4 regions of the Megalodesulfovibrio paquesii genome follow, and region 3 is predicted to be linked to each of the others. Evidence: riboswitches for the same ligand, from Rfam matches in the RefSeq annotation. Region 3 holds a riboswitch; each other region holds the start of a gene.
The links. Region 3 has a riboswitch for cobalamin ahead of ACYQ00_RS09645 (FecCD family ABC transporter permease). Riboswitches for the same ligand answer to the same signal wherever they lie in the genome.

Region 1 (5,260 bases), 310 kb from region 3:
TACACCCGCACCCTGCCTGTGGGGCTGGCGGATTCGTATGCCTCCATGCGGCTGGAGGTGGGTTCGGCCTATACGTTGATGTTTTTCATCGTGGTGTTGCCGGTGTTGTGGGCCATGCAGGCCATTTCGGCAGCCATTGAGAGGACCTATGCAAACAGTTGATCCCATCCGGGTGGAGGTGATCCGGTGCGCCAAGCGCTATGGCGACACCCAGGCCCTGCACCCCTGCGAGCTGACCCTGGAACCCGGGGAAATCGTGGCCCTGCTGGGGCCTTCCGGCTGCGGCAAGACGACCCTGCTGCGTCTGGTGGCCGGCCTGTGTGCCCCGGATCCTGGTGGCACGGTGCGCTATGGCGGGGAGGATGTGACTGCCTTGCCCGTGGAATCGCGCGGGGTGGGCATGGTCTTCCAGCATTACGCCCTGTTCCCGCACATGACCGTGCAGGCGAACATCGGCTATGGCCTGAAGCTGCGTCGCACCTCCCCGGAAAAGCTGGCCCGGCGGGTAGGGGAGCTGGTGGAACTGATGCATCTGAACGGGCTGGAAGGGCGACGGCCGGCAGAGCTTTCCGGCGGGCAGAAGCAGCGTGTGGCCCTGGCGCGGGCCCTGGCCATCCAGCCAAGGGTGCTGCTGCTTGACGAACCCCTGACGGCCCTGGACGCCAAGCTCAAGGAATCGCTCCGCGACGAACTGGCCGTGCTGCTGCGGCGGCTGGGCATCACCACCTTGCACGTGACCCACGATCAGCAGGAGGCCATGGTCATTGCCGATCGGCTGGCCGTGATGCACCAGGGCCGCATTGTGCAGACCGGCAGTGCGGAGGCGCTGTACGAACAACCGGCCCACCCGTTCGTGGCCCAGTTTCTGGGCCGGGTGAACCGCCTGGAACGCAGCGCCGAGGATCTGGCGCAGGGGGTGATCCGTCTGGGTGGGGTACGGGTTGCCTGTCCGCCCCAGCTGGCCGGTCAGCAGGCCGTGCTACTGCGGCCCGAGGACGTGGCCGTGGGGGACGTGGCCGTGGGGGAACGGCATCCGGATCTGCCCGACGAACCCCTGGCCACGGTGGTCCAGCGCGCCTATCTGGGCGAACGCATCCAGCTGCGGCTTTCCACCCAGGAAGGGCATGAGATGCTCTGTTATGCGAACAAGCCCTGTCCCTTTCATCCGGGAGCCACGGTGACTGTGCGCTTCCCGCAACACCGCCTCTTGCCGGCAACCGAGTCATGAACGAACTCTTTCTCATCGCCCACATTTCCGATCTGCACATCAAGCTGCCGGGCCGCCTGGCATACGGGCGCGTGGACATTGCCGCCGGCCTCGTCCAATGCCTGGAGACACTGGCCCGCCTGCCCCAGCAACCCGATGCCGTGCTGCTTACCGGCGACCTGACGGATTTCGGCCGGCCCGAGGAGTATGACCACTTGCTGGAACTGCTTACGGCCACGCCCCTGCCCATGTACCCCGTGCCGGGAAATCATGACCAGCGCGCGGCCCTGGCTGCGGCATTTGCACGCCACGGCCGCCCCCTGCCGGTATCCCCAGAATCGGAATTCCTGCAGTACAGCTGCGACATCGGCCCCCTGCGCCTGCTGGCCCTGGATACCCTCATCCCTGGCGCGGCAGCGGGTGGCCTCTGCCCGGCCCGGCTGGCCTGGCTGGCCAGGGAACTGGCCAGAACCCCGCGCCGGCCCACGGTGCTGGCCATGCACCACCCGCCCATGCACACCTTTATCGGCCACATGGACGACATCGGCTTCGTGGAAGGGCTCGACGGGCTGCGCACATTGCTCATCGCCCACCCGCAGGTGGAGCTGGTGGCCTGCGGGCATCTGCACCGGTTGATTGCCGGACAGTGCGGCGGGCGCAGGGTACTGACGGCGCCGGCGCCCGCACATCAGGTGGCCCTGGATCTCCGCCCCGATGCGCCCTCGCAGTTCATGCTGGAACCCCCGGGTTTTCTGCTTCACGCCTGGTCATGCAGGAATGGCCTGGTGAGCCACCAGGTCTTCAGCGGTCAGCATGAGGGGCCGTATCCTTTTTTTGACGAACACGGCCTCATTGACGACTGAATCGGGCCTGGCTCGGGCCTGGCGCGTCGAGCAGGAGGGTCCGGGGGCGCATGGAAAGCGCGGCGGCCAGGGAAATGTCCAGGTCATTCAGTGCAGGATTCTGACTGCCAGGATACTTACTGTACCGTGCCTGTTCCAGGGCCAGCAGGATCGGGCAGGGCAGGGTCATGGGATGCTCCATGTCGGCAATGCGCGGTCCCTGCTGTTGCAAGGCCCGCAGGCCGCGCCGCCGATGAGCACGGGCGCGGCCAGGGCGCCATCAGAAATGTGCATGATGCTCTCCATGATGATGGCCACAACTCGCGGCCGGATGCTCCTGCTGCAGCGAGGTGAAGGCATGACGGAGATGTTCCATCCATAGCGCCCGGAATGGCGCGTGCTCCAGCGTTCCGGTGGGTCGGGTCAGGACCTCGATGCCCGCGGCCTGGAGCATCGTTTTCCAGGACCGGGAAGACTGGCCCAGGATGTCCACCTGCACGTGATGTCCCGGCACGCTCATGAACGGCACCAGCCAGCAGCGGGCCGCGCCGGCCGCCTGCAGCCGGTCAAGAACAGCCGCGATGCCCAGTCGCTCCCCAGGCCGGCCCATCAGCGCGCCAAGAAAGGCAAGCGGGTCGTCCTGGCGGATGCAGGCCTCAAAATCCAGATAACGCTGCTGCCCGTGATGGTAGGTGCCATGGCCCACGAGCACCACGGCCTCTTCCTGCCGGCGCTCGGGAGGAATGTATCCTGCCAGGGCCTGCCGGGCGCGGGCGAGGTCTTCCTCGCTGGTCAGGAGGGGGCTTCCGATGACAACCTGCTGAAATCCCTTGCGTGGATGCTGGTAGGCCAGGGCCTGGTCACGGGTCCAATGGTATTCCACTCCAGGCACGGTGTGCAGGGATTGCACCACCAGATGGGTCACCCCGTCATCGTGCAGCCGGGAGAGGGCCACGGCCACGGAATCCTGCGATTGGCCTCGCGCGGCCAGCTTTCGCCGCACCTTGTGGGCCGTGTACGCCCAGGCCACAGGAACGCCGGGGAACTGCTCCCTGACCTCGGCCTCCATGGCTGCGTAGCCCTGGCCCGCATCGGCAAGGGCTACCCCGAAGGCGGCCAGGAGAATGCCCGGCCGGGCAGGCCGGGGCCGGCCAGGGGCGTGGTGGTGCTCATGATCATGCGCGTGATCATGAGTCTCATGATGCACACCATCCTCATCCGCATGTGCATGATCGTGCCGGCAAAGCCGGTCCTGCCCGCTTCCGTTCCCGTGATCATGGTGATGGCAGCAGTGCAGAAAAGGGTCGAGAACAGGGCTGGGCATGAAAAATACTCCTCACTCGATTCCGGATTGGACAACACCAGTATCCGCCGGATTTCGAGGAGGAGCGACACACGCAGGCAAGCGCCGACATCCCCGTGCCGGCAAAGACCCGTTGCCTGGGGTGACACGTCTGGCAGGTATTCTGGCTCCCCCGGACTCCGCCCCGCCTTCCCATCCGTGTCGGACAGTGGCGCGCATGGGGCATTGTGCTTCCCTGCGTTGCAGGGCCGGGGCTACAGCGGCGGGTCCGCTCCGGATTCACACCGGATTCCCTCTTGTGCTCCTTGGCGGAACACCAGACGCGCTGTTCGTATCGCGCAGGATGCCACGTCGTCAAGATGCATGCCACACAGCAGGCAGGGGCGCTGCATCCACCCGACAATGGCGCAGCCGGTGGCGGTTGCTCCATGCCATCGAACAGCTGCCGAAAAGCTGCCGGTCAATGGTGGTAAAGGTATCACAGCGCGGCCATTGCCTGTTCCCCGGGCTGTTGCAGCGCCGGTGACTTGGTGGCCCCCCTTCGCCAGACTGGGACTCGTTGAGGTGACCAGCGTCAACGCGTGGCGAGTGCGCGCGGTGTGTCGTCAGAGGAAGTGCAGCGTCCCGACATGTGGGATCCGCCGGCCCGGGCCATGGCGTAGCCCATCAGGGAGAAGGTGTTGGCATTGTGCAGTACGGTCGCAGCCAGAGGCGAAAGCACGCCGGCGGCGGCCAGGGCCAGCAGGCTGGTGTTGACGGCCACGCCTTGCCACAGGCAATGCTGCAGGATTCGATGCTGCCGCAACGCGATGTACCGGCCCGCGCAGAGGGCGCGCAGATCCTCTTGCAGGATGATCGCCTGGGCCGAGGCCTGAGCCAGATCCCCGCCATGCGGCATGCAGATGCCCAGGTCCGCGCTGGCCAGGGCTGGCGCGTCGTTCACGCCATCCCCGACTACGGCCACGCAGTGGCCTTTCCTTTTCAACTGCCCGACGATGCGGGCCTTGTCTTCTGGTTTGAGCTCCCAGTGAATGGCGTCCAGTTCCGGCAGCTGATCCAGGAGCTGTGCGGCGGTCCGGCGATGGTCACCGGTAAGGACCACCAGTTTTTGGACGCCGAGCTGTCGCAGTCCCTGCAATGCGGTCCTGGCCTCGGGCCGCACCTGTTCCTGCAGGCCGAGAACGCCTTGAATGACGGTGCCCTGGACCACATACAGGGCCATCTTGCCCTGGGCTCGCAACGCAGCGGCCAGCTGCTCCGCATGCGCGTTGCCCGACCAGATTGTTTCCGGAAACTGATCCAGAAACCGCCGGCTGCCGATCAGGGCGCGGACGCCATCCACCACGCCGCAGACGCCATGGGAAACATGGTATTCAACCTCGCCGATCGGATCGAGGAGCAGGCCTGCCCGGTGGGCTTCGGCCAGAACCCCGCGGGCCACGGGATGCCCGTAATGTTGCTCCAGGCGCGCAGCCAGAGTCAGGACAGCCTCGGGCGACCAGTTCTGCAGGGGGAGGATGTCCGTGACGCGCAGCTCCCGCGTGGTCAGCGTGCCGGTTTTGTCAAAGACTACCGCATCCACCCGGGCCAGGGCATCCAGCGCCCGGCCGCCCTTGAGCAGCAGCCCGGCCTTGGCTGCAGCGCACAGGCTGCTGCGCACGGCCAGACGCGAAGGGAATTTGACGGAGCAGACGAAGTCGATTGAGGCCACTGAAGCCGTGCAGGCCATATCCCTGGTAAAGGCAAACGCTCCCGCGCCGAGGGCCACTGTGGCCGGGGCGAGGCGGTCGGCCGCGATTTCGCCTTTGATCTCGGGCAAGGCTTTGGTTTGGAGGGTGTTTTCCAAAAACCGATTGATCCGGGCCATGGCAGTGTGTTGGCCAACCTTTTCCGCCCGGATGCGAAGAC
Region 2 (5,260 bases), 170 kb from region 3:
GCCGCCCAGGGAATTCACCACAAGATTGTACACAATGTGCAATCCCAAGCCGGTGCCCCCCTGGCCGCGGCGAGTGGTGAAGAATGGATCAAAAGCGCGCCGGCGTACCTGTTCGGGCATGCCCGCGCCATTATCCTGATACGTGAGGACAAGCGTTCCCGGCTCATCCGAAGGTCGAACGGCAAGATGCATTCTGCCGGCGTTCCCGGAGTGCTTGAAGGCATGCGCCAGGGAGTTCATGACCAGATTGCTGACAATCTGGGCCAGTGCTCCGGGATCGCACACCAGCTCCAGGGCCTCAGGGCACTCCACCGTCAGGGTGTGCGGGGTTCGCTTGAGCTGAGGCCGGAGACTGAGGATGAGATCATCGAGATATTCCTTGAGGTTGATCGCCCGCAGCTCATGCACGCTCTGGTCTGCGGCCACTTGCTTGAAGGACCGGACCAGATCGGCCGCGCGGGTGCAGTTGGCCACCATCAGGCGTGTGGCCTCGCTGGCGTCTTGAACAAATTCAGTCAGTTGTTCGGCCGTCAATGTCTGATCGGAAAAGGCGTGGCTGATGGTGGCCACATCTTTATCCAGCTGCGAGGCTGCAGTGAGCGCCACGCCCAGCGGGGTATTGATCTCGTGGGCCACACCGGCCACCATGGAGCCGAGCGAGGCCATTTTTTCTTGTTCCTGCAGCGTGTTGTGTGCACGTCGCAATTCTTCTTCGGCCTCAATCAATTCAGTGTCGTCCAGAAATACCCCATTGATGACCACGCGCTTCAGGCCGTCAACCTCCTGTTCGCTGACCCGGGCCTTGATGCGCAACCAGCCGTTGCGGCCGTGAAGGTCGATGAACCGGCCCAGGTATTCCCAGCGCGGCGGGCGTTGCAAGGCGTGCTCAAGGGATTGCAGAAACGCCGCGGACGGCTGCATCAGATCGGCAATGCGGTCCAGGGTGGCCAGGTCTGGATTCATGCGGAAGAGCTTGGCAAACCGCGGGCTGATAAAGGTGAATCCAAACCGTTGGGAAAGGGCGGAGGTGTCCGGCTCCAGTTCTTCCAGCCGAAAGAGCACCCCCGGGACACTGGCAGCCATATCCATCAGTTGCCCGCGGCTGGCCTCCAGGGCCTGCGCCGCGGCGACGAGGTCGGAAATATCCCGCCATTCCACAAGGATGAATTCCACATGGTCCTGCTCGAAGACCAGCGGCTTCACGCTCACATCCACTGGGTAGAGGTGGCCGGCGCTGTCCGCGTTGAGACTTTGATATCGCGACGGACGCCCGGCCAGGGCATCGGCGACAGCCTGGCGGGTGGAGGCGGTCCCGTGCGGGGCTTCGGGGCGCCACCAGCGTTGTTCCCAAAACGCACAGCCAAGCACCTGCTCAAGGGAGGCATCAATTCGCAGCAAGGCCGCCTGATTCACCTTGAGCACCTTGCCCATAGGGTCTAGCAAGGCGACGTACTGATTGGCATTTTCGAAAAGCGCTACCAGCATTTCCTCGTTGTGCTTGCAGCGGTCCTGCCAAAACCGGGCCCGCGTTGCAGAGCGGATGAGAAACGCCAGAAAGGCCAGCAGCAGCACATCGGCCAGCACCATTCCGGTGATCACGGTTCGTGCGGCGCTCTGCCAGCGCGACATGGCTTCGGAATAGGGCTGCTCCAGGATCAGGCGCCCCCCCTCAGGGGTGGGCAGCGTGGCTCGCAACACGGAGGAGGAAAAATCCGGGGAGCCTTGAAGCAGGCGTAGTGGGTCCTGCCCCGGACGCTCCAGAATCAGGAGGCTTTGCGGTGGCAACAATTCCTTCAGGAGGGCGTCCGGTGGCGGAAACGCCAGGGCGCCTTCGCCCTGCACGGCGACAAGCCTTGCCTCCAGTCGTTCCAGAGCAGCGCGTTCTGCGGCAACGCGGTGCTGGCGATAATGCATGGCAAAATAGCCATTGAGCACCAAAAGAAAAATCCCTGCAAAAATACATATTTGCAGAGTGTGTCTTGAGAAAAGTGGCTGCGACGCAGCAGATGACAAGGAGGTGCCGGCCATGAGGCTCAACAGGATGTATAAGGATGTGCCAAAAAGGACGTGCGGAAGTGGGTAGCTCCTTACCATGGGTGCCTGAACAGGTCCAGCGGCAAATTATCACAATAATGTCAAGGGAATAGCAATCCTAAAAAAGAGGAGAAAGCGGGTGTTCAGGCAACAGCATCCAGGACCAGATGGCTGAGATAGCCCAACACGGCGGCAAGGTAGCCCGGGAGAACGGCCTGCCAGGGAAGTTGATAGAACCACAGGGGCAAGGCGCAGACCAGGGCCGGGATAAGAAGCGCCGCCCACCACCGGTGCGTAAAGCCCCGGTGGCGCGAAATGGCGGGCAGCATGGCAATAAATCCTAATATTGCCGACCACTTGTATCGCTCTTGGGCCATGAGTACCATGTCCACCACGGCCAGGAGGGCGTAAAAAAGGTGCTGGCCCTTGGAGTTGGTGTCCACATCCGGGAAGATGGAAGCGCCCAACCCGATGAGCATCAGCATGGTGGCGGTAAAGGGATCGAAGGTGGCCAGGTTGTGATGGTGTGCCGCTGCCAGTCCACCTCCAATCACAACACCACCGAAGGCGAGGTGCAGCTTGTATCCGGGCATACTCATCTCTGGGCTCAGGTGCGTCCAGCCATTTCCTTGCTGCTCACGCGTGGAAAGTCAAGATTTCAGTGGTTGATCGATGTTTCACGTGAAATAACATCCTTGAATTATTGTCTATTATTTTTGACGAGAGTGGGGAAGGGTGGCTGTTGGTTGCGCCGGGTTGATGTGTGTTGATCACAGTGGGGCACAGCCCCTTTTGACTTCTCCGCCCCCCTGCGCTAGACAGCCCGCAAGAACAGGAAACGGAAGACGGTGTAAATCCGTCGCGGACGCGCCGCTGTAACCGGCAATCTCCCCGCCTGGGCCACTGTTTCTGCGGAAATGGGAAGGGTCAGGCATTGCGCAAGGGGCCGGAAGCCAGAAGACGCCCTGTTCTGGAGCAAGACTGCCTCGCGTGCCAGGCAGGAGTGGCAACCAGTCTGCATACGCGCGTTTGCCAGGAGCCCGGCGCTCCCGAACGCGTTTGCGCCGTTGTGTTGTTCCCGCCCCTGTGTTCCCCCCGCGTTGCATCTCCGCTCCTTTGTTCAACACGCGAACGGCAAGGAGTTTTGGCAATGGAAACGCATGTGCTTGGATTTCCCAGAATCGGCTCGGCCCGCGAGCTCAAGGTTGCCCTGGAAAAACGTTGGCGCGGTGAGAGCAGCGCAGAACAGCTGGATGCCACCGCGCGCGAGCTCAAAATCCGGCATTGGGCCCTCCAGCGCGAGGCCGGGCTCTCCCTGGTGGCTGTCGGAGATTTCTCCCTGTACGACCACGTGCTGGACACGGCGGTCGCACTGGGGCTTGTGCCGCCCCGCTTTGTGGCCCAGGACGGCGAATCGGCTCAGGACCGCTACTTCCGCATGGCCAGGGGCGACGCCGCCCGCAACCTCCCGGCCATGGCCATGAAAAAGTGGTTTGATACCAACTACCACTTTATGGTTCCCGAGCTCTCGCCCGGCCTGCAGCCCACCCCGGGGGGCCTGCCCGCCATTGAGGATGCCGCCCTGGCCCAGTCCCTGGGATTTCGACCCAAAACCGTGCTGCTTGGGCCCATCACCTTTCTGAGCCTGTGCCGCGAGGATCATGGTGCGGACCGCTGGGCGCTCATGCCCGCGCTGCTGGAGGCCTACGCCGAACTTGTGCGGCAGGCGGCCGTGCGCAGCAAGTGGATCCAGCTGGATGAGCCGATTCTGTGCACCGAGATGTCCCCGGACGCCCGGGCCTTTTTTGCCCAGTCCTGCAAGGCCATCCGCCGTGCTGCGGGCGATTGTCCCGTGATGCTGGCTGCCTACTATGGCCCACTTGGGCGAAATCTGGAGCTGGCTCTGGACTCTGGCTTTGCAGCCGTGCATGTGGACGCCGTGCGCGGCCGGCAGGAGCTGGAGGCCGTGGTCAGCCGTCTGCCTGGCGGCATGCGGCTCTCCCTCGGACTGGTGGACGGGCGCAATATCTGGAAAACTGATCTGAATGCGGCCCGCCAGCGGGCTGAGGAACTGGCCCGCCGCCTGGGAGTGGAGCGGCTGCTGCTCGGCTCCAGCTGCAGCCTGTTGCACAGCCCGGTGGATCTGGAGTCGGAAACGCTCCTGCCTGCACGCGAGCGACGCTGGATGGCCTTTGCCGCGCAAAAGTGCCGCGAGGTGGCCGCGCTTGGGGAGGCCGTGGCGGGCAATGCGGACGAGGCTTTTTTTGCGGAGAATGCCGCCTGCCTGGCCGAGCGCAGGGCTGCTCCGGAACTGTGCGACCCGGCCGTTCGCGAACGGATCGCTGCGGTGGAGCCGGCAATGACCCGCAGGCAAAGCCCGTTCCCGGTGCGCAAAGGGCTGCAGCAGGCGGCACTGCAGCTGCCGCTCTTGCCCACCACCACCATCGGCTCCTTTCCGCAAACGGCCGAGATCCGAACCGCCCGTCTGGCCCACCGCCGCGGCGAGATGAGCAACGATGCCTATGCACAGTTCCTGGAACAGACCATTGCCGACACCGTCGCCCGGCAGGAGGCGCTGGGTCTGGACGTGCTGGTGCATGGCGAATCCGAACGCAATGACATGGTGGAATACTTCGGCCAGATGCTCCAGGGCTTTCGCTTCAGCGGTAACGGCTGGGTGCAGAGCTACGGCAGCCGCTGCGTCAAGCCGCCCATCATTCTGGGGGATGTTTCCCGCCCCGGCCCCATGACCCTGCGCTGGATCGGCCATGCCCAGTCCCTGACCAGGAAGCCGGTCAAGGGCATGCTCACCGGTCCGGTGACCATCCTGAACTGGAGCTTCGTGCGCGATGACCTGCCACGCTCGGAGGTCTGCAGGCAGATCGCCCTGGCCATCCGCGATGAAGTGCAGGATCTGGAAGCCGCGGGTGTACAGATCATCCAGATCGATGAAGCCGCGTTCCGCGAGGGGTTGCCTCTGGCTCCCGAGGCCCAGGAGACCTATCTGGAGTGGGCCGTGGAGGCCTTCCGTCTGGCCTCCTCCGGCGTGCAGGATGGCACCCAGATCCACACCCATATGTGCTACAGCGAGTTCGGCCCCATCCTGCGCTGGATTGCGGCCATGGATGCGGATGTGGTCAGCATCGAGTCCAGCCGCAGTGGCATGACCCTGCTGCAGGCCTTCAACGACTTTGATTACCCCAACGACATCGGCCCTGGCATCTAC
Region 3 (5,260 bases):
CTGGAATATCCGCTTGTTCGTCTGGCAACGGGCGATTTGTCCAGGCTGGAGGATTCGCCTTGCGCCTGCGGCCGGGGGGCGCCGCGGCTTCTGGGCATTCTCGGCCGGGTGGATGACACGGCCAAGGTCAAGGGGCAGTTCATCTACCCGCACCAGGTGGCCCAGGCCCTGGCCGGCTATCCGGAAATTGTCCGCTGGCAGGTGGTGGTGGAGAACCCCGGCGGCAAGGACTGTTTGACGCTGGTGCTGGCCGGGCCGGCGGATACGGCCCTGGACGCCGTGGCGGCAAGCTTTACAACCCAGTGCAAGCTGCGCCCGCAAATCCGTCTGCTTGCCCCGGACGCCTGCGGCGAGGAGCTGCCGGAGCACGCGCCGCGGCTGGTGGACAAGCGCAGCTGGTGAGGCGATAGTGTATTATTTCAATTAATTTCAGTGACTTTATTGGCCGCGGCATGCGGAAATGCAAGCGAGCGAGAGGGGAGCGCCCAAGGCTGGGGCTCCCCTCTCGCGCTGCGCGATATGACTGCGCAATATGGCTGCGCAGCGATGGCCGTTACTGGCAGCCGCAACTACTGGCAGCCGCAACCGCTGCTGGAGCCGGTGCCGCAACCGCCGGAGCTGCAGCCACCGCCGCAACCGCCGCCGAGTTCCAGGCTGGAGTCCACGGAAAAGCCCATGTGGGAAACGTCAATGGTCAGGGGCTTGGCCTGTTCGTACAGCTGTTTGTCCATGGCCAGGGTATAGGCGCCCTGGGTCACCACGGCGTCGGCGTCATTGGCCTCATCCAGGGCCAGGGCCAGCCGGGGGCCGGAGCAGCCGCCGGGAGCCAGGTAAATGCGGATGGTGCTTTTGGGTTTATCGGCAAAGTAGGCGTCCAGCTCAGCCACGGCGTTCTCGGTCAGGTGAATCATAGAGTCCTCCAATGAGATGAATTTGAGGATTCTATGCACTCTGGCGCAGACGTCAACCCGCAGGGGCCAGACGGCGCGAAAAAAACGCCGTTGCGGCCGGGAACTACCCGCACGCCACGGCGTTTTTTAATCCGTCAGAAAAGACGAGAGGTTCTCGTGTTGCGTCCTCCGAAATGATCTATACAGAACAGACGCAACACTGGGCCGCTGGCACAGCGGCCCGGAGCAGCATGCTCCGTGAGTCAGCCGATATCCGCGCATTTCGGCTGACGATCTTCCACGAAATCTGATGACGTTCTTATCACCTTATTTCGTGGACATCACGCTAGACGCTGCACGAACCGCCGGAGCAGCTGCCGGAACTGCAGCCACCGCCGCCCAGTTGCAGGCTGGATTCCACGGAGAAGCCCATGTAGGAGACGTCGATGCGCAGGGGCTTCGCCTGATTGAAGAGTTCGCGTTCCATAACGATGGAATAGCTGCCTTGGGTGAACACCTCGTCCTTGTCGTTTGGCTCATCCAGAGCCAATGCCAGCCGCGGGCCGGCTCAACCGCCAGGTGCGAGGTACACGCGGATCGGGCTCTTGGGCTTGTCCGCGAAGTACGCGTCCAACTCCCGGATGGCGTTGTCCGTCAGTGTAACCATGATGCCTCCAGAATGAAGTATGAATTGTAGAGGCATCTAAGACTGCTGTGCGCAAATGTCAACGAAATGCGGTCAGATAGATAATTTCTTTCCATGTCATAGGCAGGAGAGAGGGCATTCGCTGCTTCCGGCATGGCGTGAGGGCATTGCTTTTTTTGTGGAAATGGTGTTCTATAACATTTTAGAATGGGATTGTGTTTTCAACACAGCGCCATAGGGAACCGTCTGCTGTTGCAGCCTGATGCAGCGGCAGGTGTGATGCAGGGAGCCTGATGCCATGTCCGCTTGTCACGATCTGATGCTTGCCCAGGATATCGCCGTCGCGCTGGAGCGGATGGCGCGCGAAGTGATGGCCCGTCACGACGGCTGCAGCGATCTTGCCATCATCGGCATCCAGCGCCGTGGCGCGGATCTGGCGGTGCGGCTCAAGCAGCTGCTGGACGCGCGCATGCCGTGCCCGACCCCGCTGGGCAAGCTGGACATCAACCTCTATCGCGACGACTGGACCACCCTGAACGTGCAGCCGACCATCAGCGATACGGATATTTCTTTTGATATTGACGGCCGGGCTGTCGTGCTGGTGGACGATGTGCTGTATACCGGCCGTACCGTCCGCGCCGGCATGGAGGCGCTTCTGGACTTTGGCCGGCCGCGCAAGATTGAGCTGCTGACTCTGGTGGACCGGGGGCATCGCGAGCTGCCCATTCAGCCGGACTATCTCGGCCTTGCCGTGCAGACCAAGCGCAAGCAGCATGTGAATGTGTTGCTGACCGAACGGGATGGGGAAGACCGCGTCTGTCTGGCAGAGCAGTAACAAGCCACCCGGTTCGAAAAAACGCACAGTGGCGGGAGACGGGTGCGCATGCACGCCCGTCTCCCGCCATATCACATGCGCTCTGGGGTGAGGCTCAGTTGCAGCCGCAGGCTTTGGCCACGGCTTCGCTGATGGTCAGCCCGGAGCCGCTGCCAGTAGCCTGTTCGGAGACGGCGCAGGAGTAGGAATCCGTCTGGGAAAAGGCGTTGCAACAGACTTGATAGCCGTTGTTGCGGCAGTTGCCGCAGACCAGTCCCGTCTCTTTGCTGAAGCGGGAGTTGTCAATATAGCAGCCGCGCTTGAACAGGTTCTGATTGTCGCGATGCACGGTGAAGGCATCGGCGGCGCCGCAGAGGCTCAGGCTCAGCAGCATGGCCGCAGTGCACAGAATGACGCGCGGGCCGCTGCACAGGCTCAACAGGTTCATGGCAATCTCCTTGCAGGCTCAAGATGCCGCTTTGGCAGTGCGACAATGGGTGAACTATAGACAACATCTAGAAAAATCAATTATTATTCTAGGTTATTGGTACATGGAAAGGCCGGGTCTGTCAAGGTGTGGTCGCTCGATTGACAACGTCACGGCAAAGGACGTAGCTTCAACCCCGTTTCTCGTCGTCAGGTGCCATTGGCTTGATAGGGAATCCCGTGTAAACCGGGAGCGGACCCGCCGCCGTAACCCCACAAAAAACCTGTTCCTTTTACGCGCCACTGGGAGCTTTCCTGGGAAGGCCGGGGCAGGTGGGGTGAGCCGGAAGACCTGCCTGAAGACGCAGCCAACTCGCGACGGCAACGGGGCTTATTGCCGACCGCGACCTGCCCGGTTCGCACGGGGTGCGCATTGCTGCCGCGATGCGCTGTTGCCTCCCTTGCTTCCTCTCTGCCGGACAGATTTGTTCCCCGCCCCGGACGCAATTGGTGAGCGTGTTGTTTTTCGCGCCCTTGTGGGCAACCTTGCCCGTGTACTGCGACCTGCGGAATGCCCATGCCTAGGGGATGGTGGATTCTCCTGGCTGTGTGCGCGGTGCTGTCCGTGCTGGCGTCCTGCACTGTCGGGCCCTGGGCCCTGGGCTTGGGGGACGTGGTGACGGCCGTGGGCGGAGCGGCGGGACTGCTGGATGCCTCGCAATTGCCCGAAGCCGTGCGGGCCGTGGTGGTGGATTTGCGCCTGGCCCGGGCCGTGCTGGCCCTGGGAGTGGGCGCGGCCCTGGCCATGGCCGGAACGACCTTCCAGGCCGTTTTGCAGAATCCGCTGGCCGATCCGTTTACCCTGGGCGTTTCGGCCGGGGCGGCCCTGGGGGCCACCCTGGTGCTGGGGCTGGGCATCACCTCGGACAGCCTCGGGCCAATGGCGGCGCTGGCTGGCGGATGGACAGCGGATCTGCGGCTCTCGGCCCTGCCTGTGGCCGCGTTGGCCGGGGGATTGGCCACCCTGGCCGCGGTGCTGGTGCTGGGCCGGCAGGCCGGGGGCAGCGGAGGGCTTTCCCGCGAGACACTGGTGCTGGCCGGCGTGGTGGTTTCCAGCGTGCTGGCCGCCTGCATCGCCCTGGTCAAAGCCGTGCATGAGGAAGCGGTGGGGGCCATGGTCTTCTGGATCATGGGCAGTCTGCAGGGGCGCGGGTGGGGGCACCTCTTGCTGTTCCTTCCATTTTTCGTCATCGGCGCGCTGGTCATGGCCCGCTATGCCCGGGAGCTGGATCTGCTGGCCCTGGGCGAGGAACAGGCCCTGCTGCTTGGCGTGGATGTGCAGAAAGTCCGGCTCCTGCTGCTGCTGGGAGCCACGCTGGTCACGGCGGCGGCGGTGGCGGTATCGGGAATCATCGGTTTTGTGGGGCTGGTGGCGCCGCATGCCTTCCGGCTCTGGCTTCGGCCACGCTCGCGCACCTTGCTGGCGGCCTCGGCCCTGGGCGGCGGTATCCTGCTGGTCTGGTCCGATGTCCTGGCCCGGGCGCTGCTGGCCACGGACACAGGGGGCATGGAACTGCCCGTGGGTGTCATTACGGCGCTGTTGGGCGGGCCGTTTTTCTGCGTGCTGCTGGGACGCCGGGGCCGGCACCCCGGCAGGGGGCAGGCATGATTCACGCCCAGGGTCTGGCCTGCGGGCACGGCGGCGCGGGCGCGGTGCTCCAGGGGCTGGATCTGCAGATTCGCCCCGGCGAGCTGGTGGCCATCCTTGGGCCCAACGGCAGCGGCAAATCCACCTTGCTCAAAGCCATGACCGGATTGCTTTCGCCCATGGAGGGGGAATTGCTGCTGGCTGGCCAGCCTGTGCATCTGATGCCGCCGGCCCGGCGGGCCCGTCTGGTGGCCTGCCTGCCGCAGCGCCTGGAAGCCCCGCCCGGCTGCAGCGTGCGCGATCTCGTCCTCATGGGCCGCCACCCGTACGCCAATTTCTGGACCGGCCCCTCCCGCGAGGACCGCGAGGCCGCCGTGGACGCCATGATGCAGCTGGATGTGCTGCACCTGGCCGACCGCGACGCCACGCGTCTTTCCGGCGGCGAGCTGCAACGGGCCTGCATCGCCCGGACCTTGTGTCAGCAGACGTCGGCCATTCTGATGGACGAACCCACCGCCAGCCTGGATCTGGCCCACAAGGCCAGACTGCTGCAGGTGCTGCAGACCCGCCACGCCGCCGGGGCCACGGTGGTCTGTGTGTTGCACGATATCAACCTGGCGGCTTTGCATTTTCATCGTCTGCTTTTCCTCAAACGCGGCCGGCTGGTGCTGGATGGGCCGCCGCTGCAGGTGGTGCGGCAAACCGCCTTGGAATTTATTTATGAAACACCATTGGTTATCATGGAACACCCGCTCCTGGGGTTGCCTCAGGTGGCTCTTGCTCCTGGGGATGTGCCTGCGGCCCTGCGTGGCCTGGACCCAGGAACCGACCGCCGC
Region 4 (5,260 bases), on a different contig from region 3:
GATCTTTCCCCCAGCGGCAAGCATGCCGTGGTGGTGGGCCGCTCAAATATTGTCGGCCGCCCGCTCTCCCTCATGCTGGGTCAGTCCGGCCCCTTTGCCAACGCCACGGTGACGGTGTGCCACTCCCGCACCAAGGACCTCCCGGCCGTGACGCGCTCGGCGGATTTCCTCTTTGCCGCCATCGGCAAGCCCCGTTTCATCACGGCGGACATGGTCAAGGAAGGCGCCGTGGTCATTGATGTGGGCATCAACCGCACCGAAACCGGCCTGTGCGGGGACTGCGACTTCGACGCCCTCCAGGGCAAAGTCGCAGCCATGACCCCCGTCCCTGGCGGCGTGGGCCCCATGACCATCGCCATGCTCCTGCGCAACACCGTGACGGCCTGGAAGGCGCATCTGGGCATCGGAAGCAGCCCCATCGGCTGCGTTGGCTGCTCGCCGGCATGACCAGCGATCCTGCCACCCCCGAGCCTTCCCATGCCCAAAAAATTCCGCGCTGATCAGCTGGTGCACGAGCGTGGCCTGGCCGAGAGCCGCGAGCAGGCCAAACGGCTGATCATGGCCGGCCAGGTGCTGCTGGAAACGCCCCACGGCCCCGAGCCTGTGGCCAAGCCCGGCCAGCCCCTGCCGCCGGAGGCCCTGCTTTCCCTCAAGGCGCCGCAGCGGTTCGTCTCCCGCGGGGCGGAAAAACTGCTGACGGCCATTGAGGCCTTTCATCTCGATTTTACGGGAAAAGTCTGCCTGGACGCCGGCGCGTCCACGGGTGGATTCACCGACTGCATGCTCCAGCATGGCGCGGCGCGCGTCTATGCCGCGGACGTGGGTCATGGCCAGCTGCACGAAAAGCTGGTGGCCGATCCGCGGGTGGTCAACCTGGAGCGCATCAACCTGCGCCACGCCGAGCCGGATCTCTTGCCAGAGCTGGTGGACTGCATCAGCGTGGACGTGTCCTTCATCTCGCTCACGCAGGTCTTGCCGGCCTGCCTGCAGTTCCTCAAAACGCCCGGCGAGCTGGTGGCGCTCATCAAGCCACAGTTCGAACTGGGGCCAGGCCGCACGGTCAAAGGAGTGGTCCGGCGCGAGGAAGACCGCCAGGAGGCAGTGGACACGGTGGCGGCCTTTGTCACCTCGCAACTGGGGATGACGCTGGTTGGCGTCGTCCCCTCCAAGATCCTTGGCCCCAAGGGCAATCAGGAATTCGTCAGCTACTTCACGCGGTAGCGGGTGCGTGTCCGGAGAATCCGCCACAGCGGCCCGGCATTTCTTCCGAATGGCGAAGTGGTGGCGATGCGCGTAGGGTGTGGGTGCTGGCCGGAATGGCCGTGCTTCCCTTTCACCCCTGAGCCTGCAGGAGCCGCCCCATGCGTCATCCCCTTTTGTGTCCCCTGCTCTGCTGCGCGCTGTGGCTGCTGGCCGCCACGGCCACGGCCCATGCCGCCGAGCCTGGATTCCCCCTGGTGTACTGCCTGGACGGTGCGGTCATGTATCGCGATGGCGTGGGCGGCAAACCCGTGCGCCTGGGCCAGGGCATGTCGCCCTCGCTCTCTCCGGATGGGATGCGGGTCGTATGGATCCCTGTGGAAGGCTCTTCAGACAAGGACTCCAGGCATGGAGATCTGGTGCTGTATCACCGTGATACCGGAAACACCGAGGTCCTGGTCCACGACGGCGGCATCCTGCGCACCGTGGCCTGGTCCCCCACGGGGCAGCACCTGCTCTATTGCTCCTTCCGGGACGATCACACCGAACTCTGGACCCTGGACCCTGGCAAATCACCTGCCTGCATCATCAGGACCGGTGGTGACAGCCAGCACGGCGATGATGTGTTTGAGCCCGTGTGGGCTCCGGACGGCCAGAGCATCTCGTATCACGACATGTCACACTGGTATCGCGTGGGCCTGGATGGCGCAGTCCTGGCCCGGACCCCGCTGACCGAGTTCGCCGGCAGGAGCGAAGGCTTCACCAGCGCCGACCGCTTCGCGCCGCGCCCCGGCGAACCCGGGACCATCCTGTTCAGCGCCAGCGTCCCCGGCACGCCTCTTTTTCAAAAAAAGATCAACGATATTAATACAGCACTGTTCCTCTACGACACGCCCACCCGCAAAATCACGCGCCTTACCAGCGAGGATTTCACGGCCTTTTCACCGGTCTGGTCCCCTGATGGGCAGTCCATTCTCTTTGTGGGCTACACCGACGTGCAGGCATCCTCCTCTGCTAACCCACTGCGGGTGTTTGCCATGCGTCCTGGGGCGACACCGGTGGAATTGTTCAAGGGGGACAGCCCGATGCCTGCCGCGGGCGGCGGGAGTCACTGAAGCGGCGAGCGTCGGCAACCCACCCGCTTTCATGTAACACCGGGCCTGGAGCTGCCCCCTGGCCCGGTTGCAATGCGATTCTGCCATGCATGCGCCGCATGGCCTGCGCCACGCGTGGATTACTGCAACTTGTCCAACGCCTCGGCCAGGTGGTTGATCCAGATGTCCACCAGGCCGGCATTTTCCAGGCTGCCCTTGAGCACCGGCTCCACGGCAAAGCCCTTGTTGCGCAGCACGGTCTTCCAGCTGTCCTCCTCATCGCCGGCCATGTCGTTGTTGGCATGGTCACCCGCCACGGCCATGAAGGGCATCAGCCAGACCTTGGCCGGCTTTTTGCGAGTCAGCTCTGCCACAATGTCATCCAAAGAGGGTGAGCCCTCCACCGTGCCCATGCAGGCCAAGGGATCGAGCTTCCACAAATAATACTGCATGGCCGGGTACATGGCGTTGCCGGGATGGTGGGTGCCATGACCCATGAAGACCAAAGCGTCCTTGGCAGTGCGTCCCTTGGGCGCATTGGCCAGGAGGGCCTTGGCCGCGGCCTCGAAATCCCCGGTGGAGCTGAGCAGCGGCATCCCGAGTTCGATGTGCTGCAAGCCCTTGGGCATGCCTTCAAAGCGGCGGGCCGTCTCGGCGAGCATGTGGAATTCCTGCCCAGGAATCGTTTGCAGGGACTGCACGGCCACGTGGGTGAACTTGTCTTCCATGAGCCGGGCGAAGGCTTCGGCCGGGGAATCGACGGCTTCCGCGCCTTCCATTTGCCGGATCTGGTGCGACGACCAGGCCCAGCGAACCTCCACGCCTGGGAAACGCGCCTTGACCTTGGCCTCGAAGTCCTTCAGCGGACCGCGGGCTGTTTCGTATGACGTGCCAAAGGCCACCAGCAGGATGGCCACCTTGGGTTCGCCGCCTTTCTTGCCGCCATGGGCCTGGGCCTCCACGGGCTGCCCCAGCAGCATACACAGGACCACCGCCAGCAGCAGCGTGCACAGCGCCTGTTTCATGATACTCCTCCTCGCGTTGTGCGGACGGTCGGACAGGGCGAACCACGCAAAAAGCCCCTTCTCCCACGTGCGCAGGAGAAGGGGCCGTTTTTCCCTTGTCCACAAGAGCCGGGCCGGCAAAGTCCGCGTTGCCGGGGGCGGTGTCAGTTGTCGGGCAGGTCTTCCGACTCGTCCCCCGCCACCCCGGCCTTCCCGGACCAAAGGGCCAGTGGCTCGCAAGGAGGTGACGGTTGGATGGGACTCACGGCGGCGGGTCCGCTCCCGACTTGCACGGGATTCCCTATTAAGCCTTTGCAGGCGCCCGAGGCACTCAAATCACAATTAGGCCGTCCGGTCAACTGGCCGGTAATTGGCCGGCGCGCGGCCGAGCCAGCGCCCTCTAGCCCTTGGCGCGCTCCTCCAGCATGGCCACGGCCGGCAGGACCTTGCCTTCCAGGAACTCCAGGAAGGAGCCGCCGCCGGTGGAGATGTAGCCCATGGAGGCCGCAAGGCCGAACTTCTCCACCATGGCCACGGAATCGCCCCCGCCCACCAGGGAGAACGCCGCGGAGTCGGCGATGGAATACGCCAGCACCTTGGAACCACCGGCAAACTGTTCATATTCGAACACGCCCACGGGGCCGTTCCAGACGATGGTGGCGGCGTCCTTGCAGGCTGCGGCATAGGTCTTGGCCGTCTGCGGGCCGACGTCCAGGACCATGTCCTCCGCGCCAATTTCGTCCACATTTTTGAGGAAGGGCCGCGCCGTGGCCGAAAGCTCGGCAGCCACCACCACATCCGTGGGCACATAGATGGTCTTGCCCTGGGCCTTGGCGTCAGCCAGGAGCTGTTTGGCGTCTTCCACCAGATCGGCTTCGTAAAGGGACTTGCCCACGCCATACCCCTGGGCCACCAGGAAGGTATTGGCGATGCCGCCACCGACGATGAGGCCATCCACCTTTTTGAGCAGATTGTTGAGGACCAGGAGCTTGGTGGAAACCTTGGCCCCGCCCACGATGGCCAGAAGCGGCCGCTTGGGGCTGCCCAGGGCCTTGGTCAGGGCGTCGAGTTCGGCAGCCAGGAGCACGCCAGCGCAGGCCACGGGGGCGAACTGAGCCACGGCGTGGGTGGAGGCCTCGGCGCGGTGGGCTGTGCCAAAGGCATCCATGACGAAGATATCGCACAGGGCGGCGTACTTCTTGCCCAGCTCGGGATCGTTCTTCTTCTCGCCCTTGTTCATGCGCACGTTTTCCAGGAGCACCAGCTCACCGGGAGCGGCCTCCACGCCTTCCAGCTCGCGCACCAGGCGGACCTTGCCGCCCAGGTGTTCGTTCAGCCAGTCGGCCACAGGCTTCATGGAGTTCTTCTCGTCAAACTCGCCTTCCGTGGGCCGGCCCAGATGGCTCATGGCGATGACCCTGGCGCCCTTCTCCATGGCCAGCTTGATGGTGGGCAGGGAGGCCGTGAGACGGGTGGCGTCGGAAATGACGCCGTCCTTCAGGGGCACGTTGAAGTCTTCGCGGATGAGCACCCGCTTGCCGGCGAGATCCAGATTGGCCATGTGCAACACATGCATGATCACATCTCCTGGGATGGACGGGACGCGTAAGGATGGGAACAGCCGTTCCTGTCAAGCCTTACAGCATTTCCCGCACAAGTGCCACAATCCGATCTGCCGTGAGACCGAATTCGGGAAACAGCTTGTCCGCCGGGGCGGAAAGGCCGTAATGATCCAGCCCGACCACGGCGCCTTCGCTGCCCACGTATTTGTACCACAGCCCTGTGGCTCCGGCTTCCACCGCCACGCGCAGGGTCACCGCCGGCGGCAGCACGGCGTCCTTGTAGGCTTTTGGTTGGGCGTCGAAGACTTCCTGGCAGGGCATGGAGACCACGCGCACGGCCACGCCTTCCTCGGCCAGCTGCCGGGCCGCCTTGACGGCCAGCATCACCTCGCTGCCCGTG

Region 1: it holds a riboswitch for cobalamin, as region 3 does, so the genes downstream of both, ACYQ00_RS11065 (sirohydrochlorin cobaltochelatase) here and ACYQ00_RS09645 (FecCD family ABC transporter permease) in region 3, are expected to answer to the same signal.
Region 2: it holds a riboswitch for cobalamin, as region 3 does, so the genes downstream of both, metE (5-methyltetrahydropteroyltriglutamate--homocysteine S-methyltransferase) here and ACYQ00_RS09645 (FecCD family ABC transporter permease) in region 3, are expected to answer to the same signal.
Region 4: it holds a riboswitch for cobalamin, as region 3 does, so the genes downstream of both, ACYQ00_RS14600 (sirohydrochlorin cobaltochelatase) here and ACYQ00_RS09645 (FecCD family ABC transporter permease) in region 3, are expected to answer to the same signal.

Annotation. Positions count from the first base shown of each region.
Region 1 is NZ_BAAIGQ010000005.1:986,420-991,679, forward strand. It holds gene ACYQ00_RS11045 (ABC transporter permease) at 1-162, shown strand, start outside; gene ACYQ00_RS11050 (ABC transporter ATP-binding protein) at 149-1,228, shown strand; gene ACYQ00_RS11055 (phosphodiesterase) at 1,225-2,070, shown strand; gene ACYQ00_RS11060 (hypothetical protein) at 2,057-2,239, opposite strand; gene ACYQ00_RS11065 (sirohydrochlorin cobaltochelatase) at 2,330-3,373, opposite strand; cobalamin riboswitch at 3,489-3,688, opposite strand; gene ACYQ00_RS11070 (heavy metal translocating P-type ATPase) at 3,927-5,260, opposite strand, start outside.
Region 2 is NZ_BAAIGQ010000005.1:844,395-849,654, forward strand. It holds gene ACYQ00_RS10410 (PAS domain-containing sensor histidine kinase) at 1-1,914, opposite strand, end outside; gene ACYQ00_RS10415 (metal-dependent hydrolase) at 2,178-2,633, opposite strand; cobalamin riboswitch at 2,875-2,996, shown strand; gene metE (5-methyltetrahydropteroyltriglutamate--homocysteine S-methyltransferase) at 3,185-5,260, shown strand, end outside.
Region 3 is NZ_BAAIGQ010000005.1:678,429-683,688, forward strand. It holds gene ACYQ00_RS09620 (phenylacetate--CoA ligase family protein) at 1-402, shown strand, start outside; gene ACYQ00_RS09625 (IscA/HesB family protein) at 570-911, opposite strand; gene ACYQ00_RS09630 (IscA/HesB family protein) at 1,237-1,557, opposite strand; gene pyrR (bifunctional pyr operon transcriptional regulator/uracil phosphoribosyltransferase PyrR) at 1,835-2,371, shown strand; gene ACYQ00_RS09640 (hypothetical protein) at 2,466-2,798, opposite strand; cobalamin riboswitch at 2,972-3,150, shown strand; gene ACYQ00_RS09645 (FecCD family ABC transporter permease) at 3,354-4,445, shown strand; gene ACYQ00_RS09650 (ABC transporter ATP-binding protein) at 4,442-5,260, shown strand, end outside; gene ACYQ00_RS09655 (ABC transporter substrate-binding protein) at 5,232-5,260, shown strand, end outside.
Region 4 is NZ_BAAIGQ010000006.1:383,527-388,786, reverse strand. It holds gene folD (bifunctional methylenetetrahydrofolate dehydrogenase/methenyltetrahydrofolate cyclohydrolase FolD) at 1-447, shown strand, start outside; gene ACYQ00_RS14610 (TlyA family RNA methyltransferase) at 478-1,221, shown strand; gene ACYQ00_RS14605 (biopolymer transporter Tol) at 1,362-2,315, shown strand; gene ACYQ00_RS14600 (sirohydrochlorin cobaltochelatase) at 2,435-3,319, opposite strand; cobalamin riboswitch at 3,456-3,639, opposite strand; gene ACYQ00_RS14595 (phosphoglycerate kinase) at 3,699-4,874, opposite strand; gene tkt (transketolase) at 4,936-5,260, opposite strand, start outside.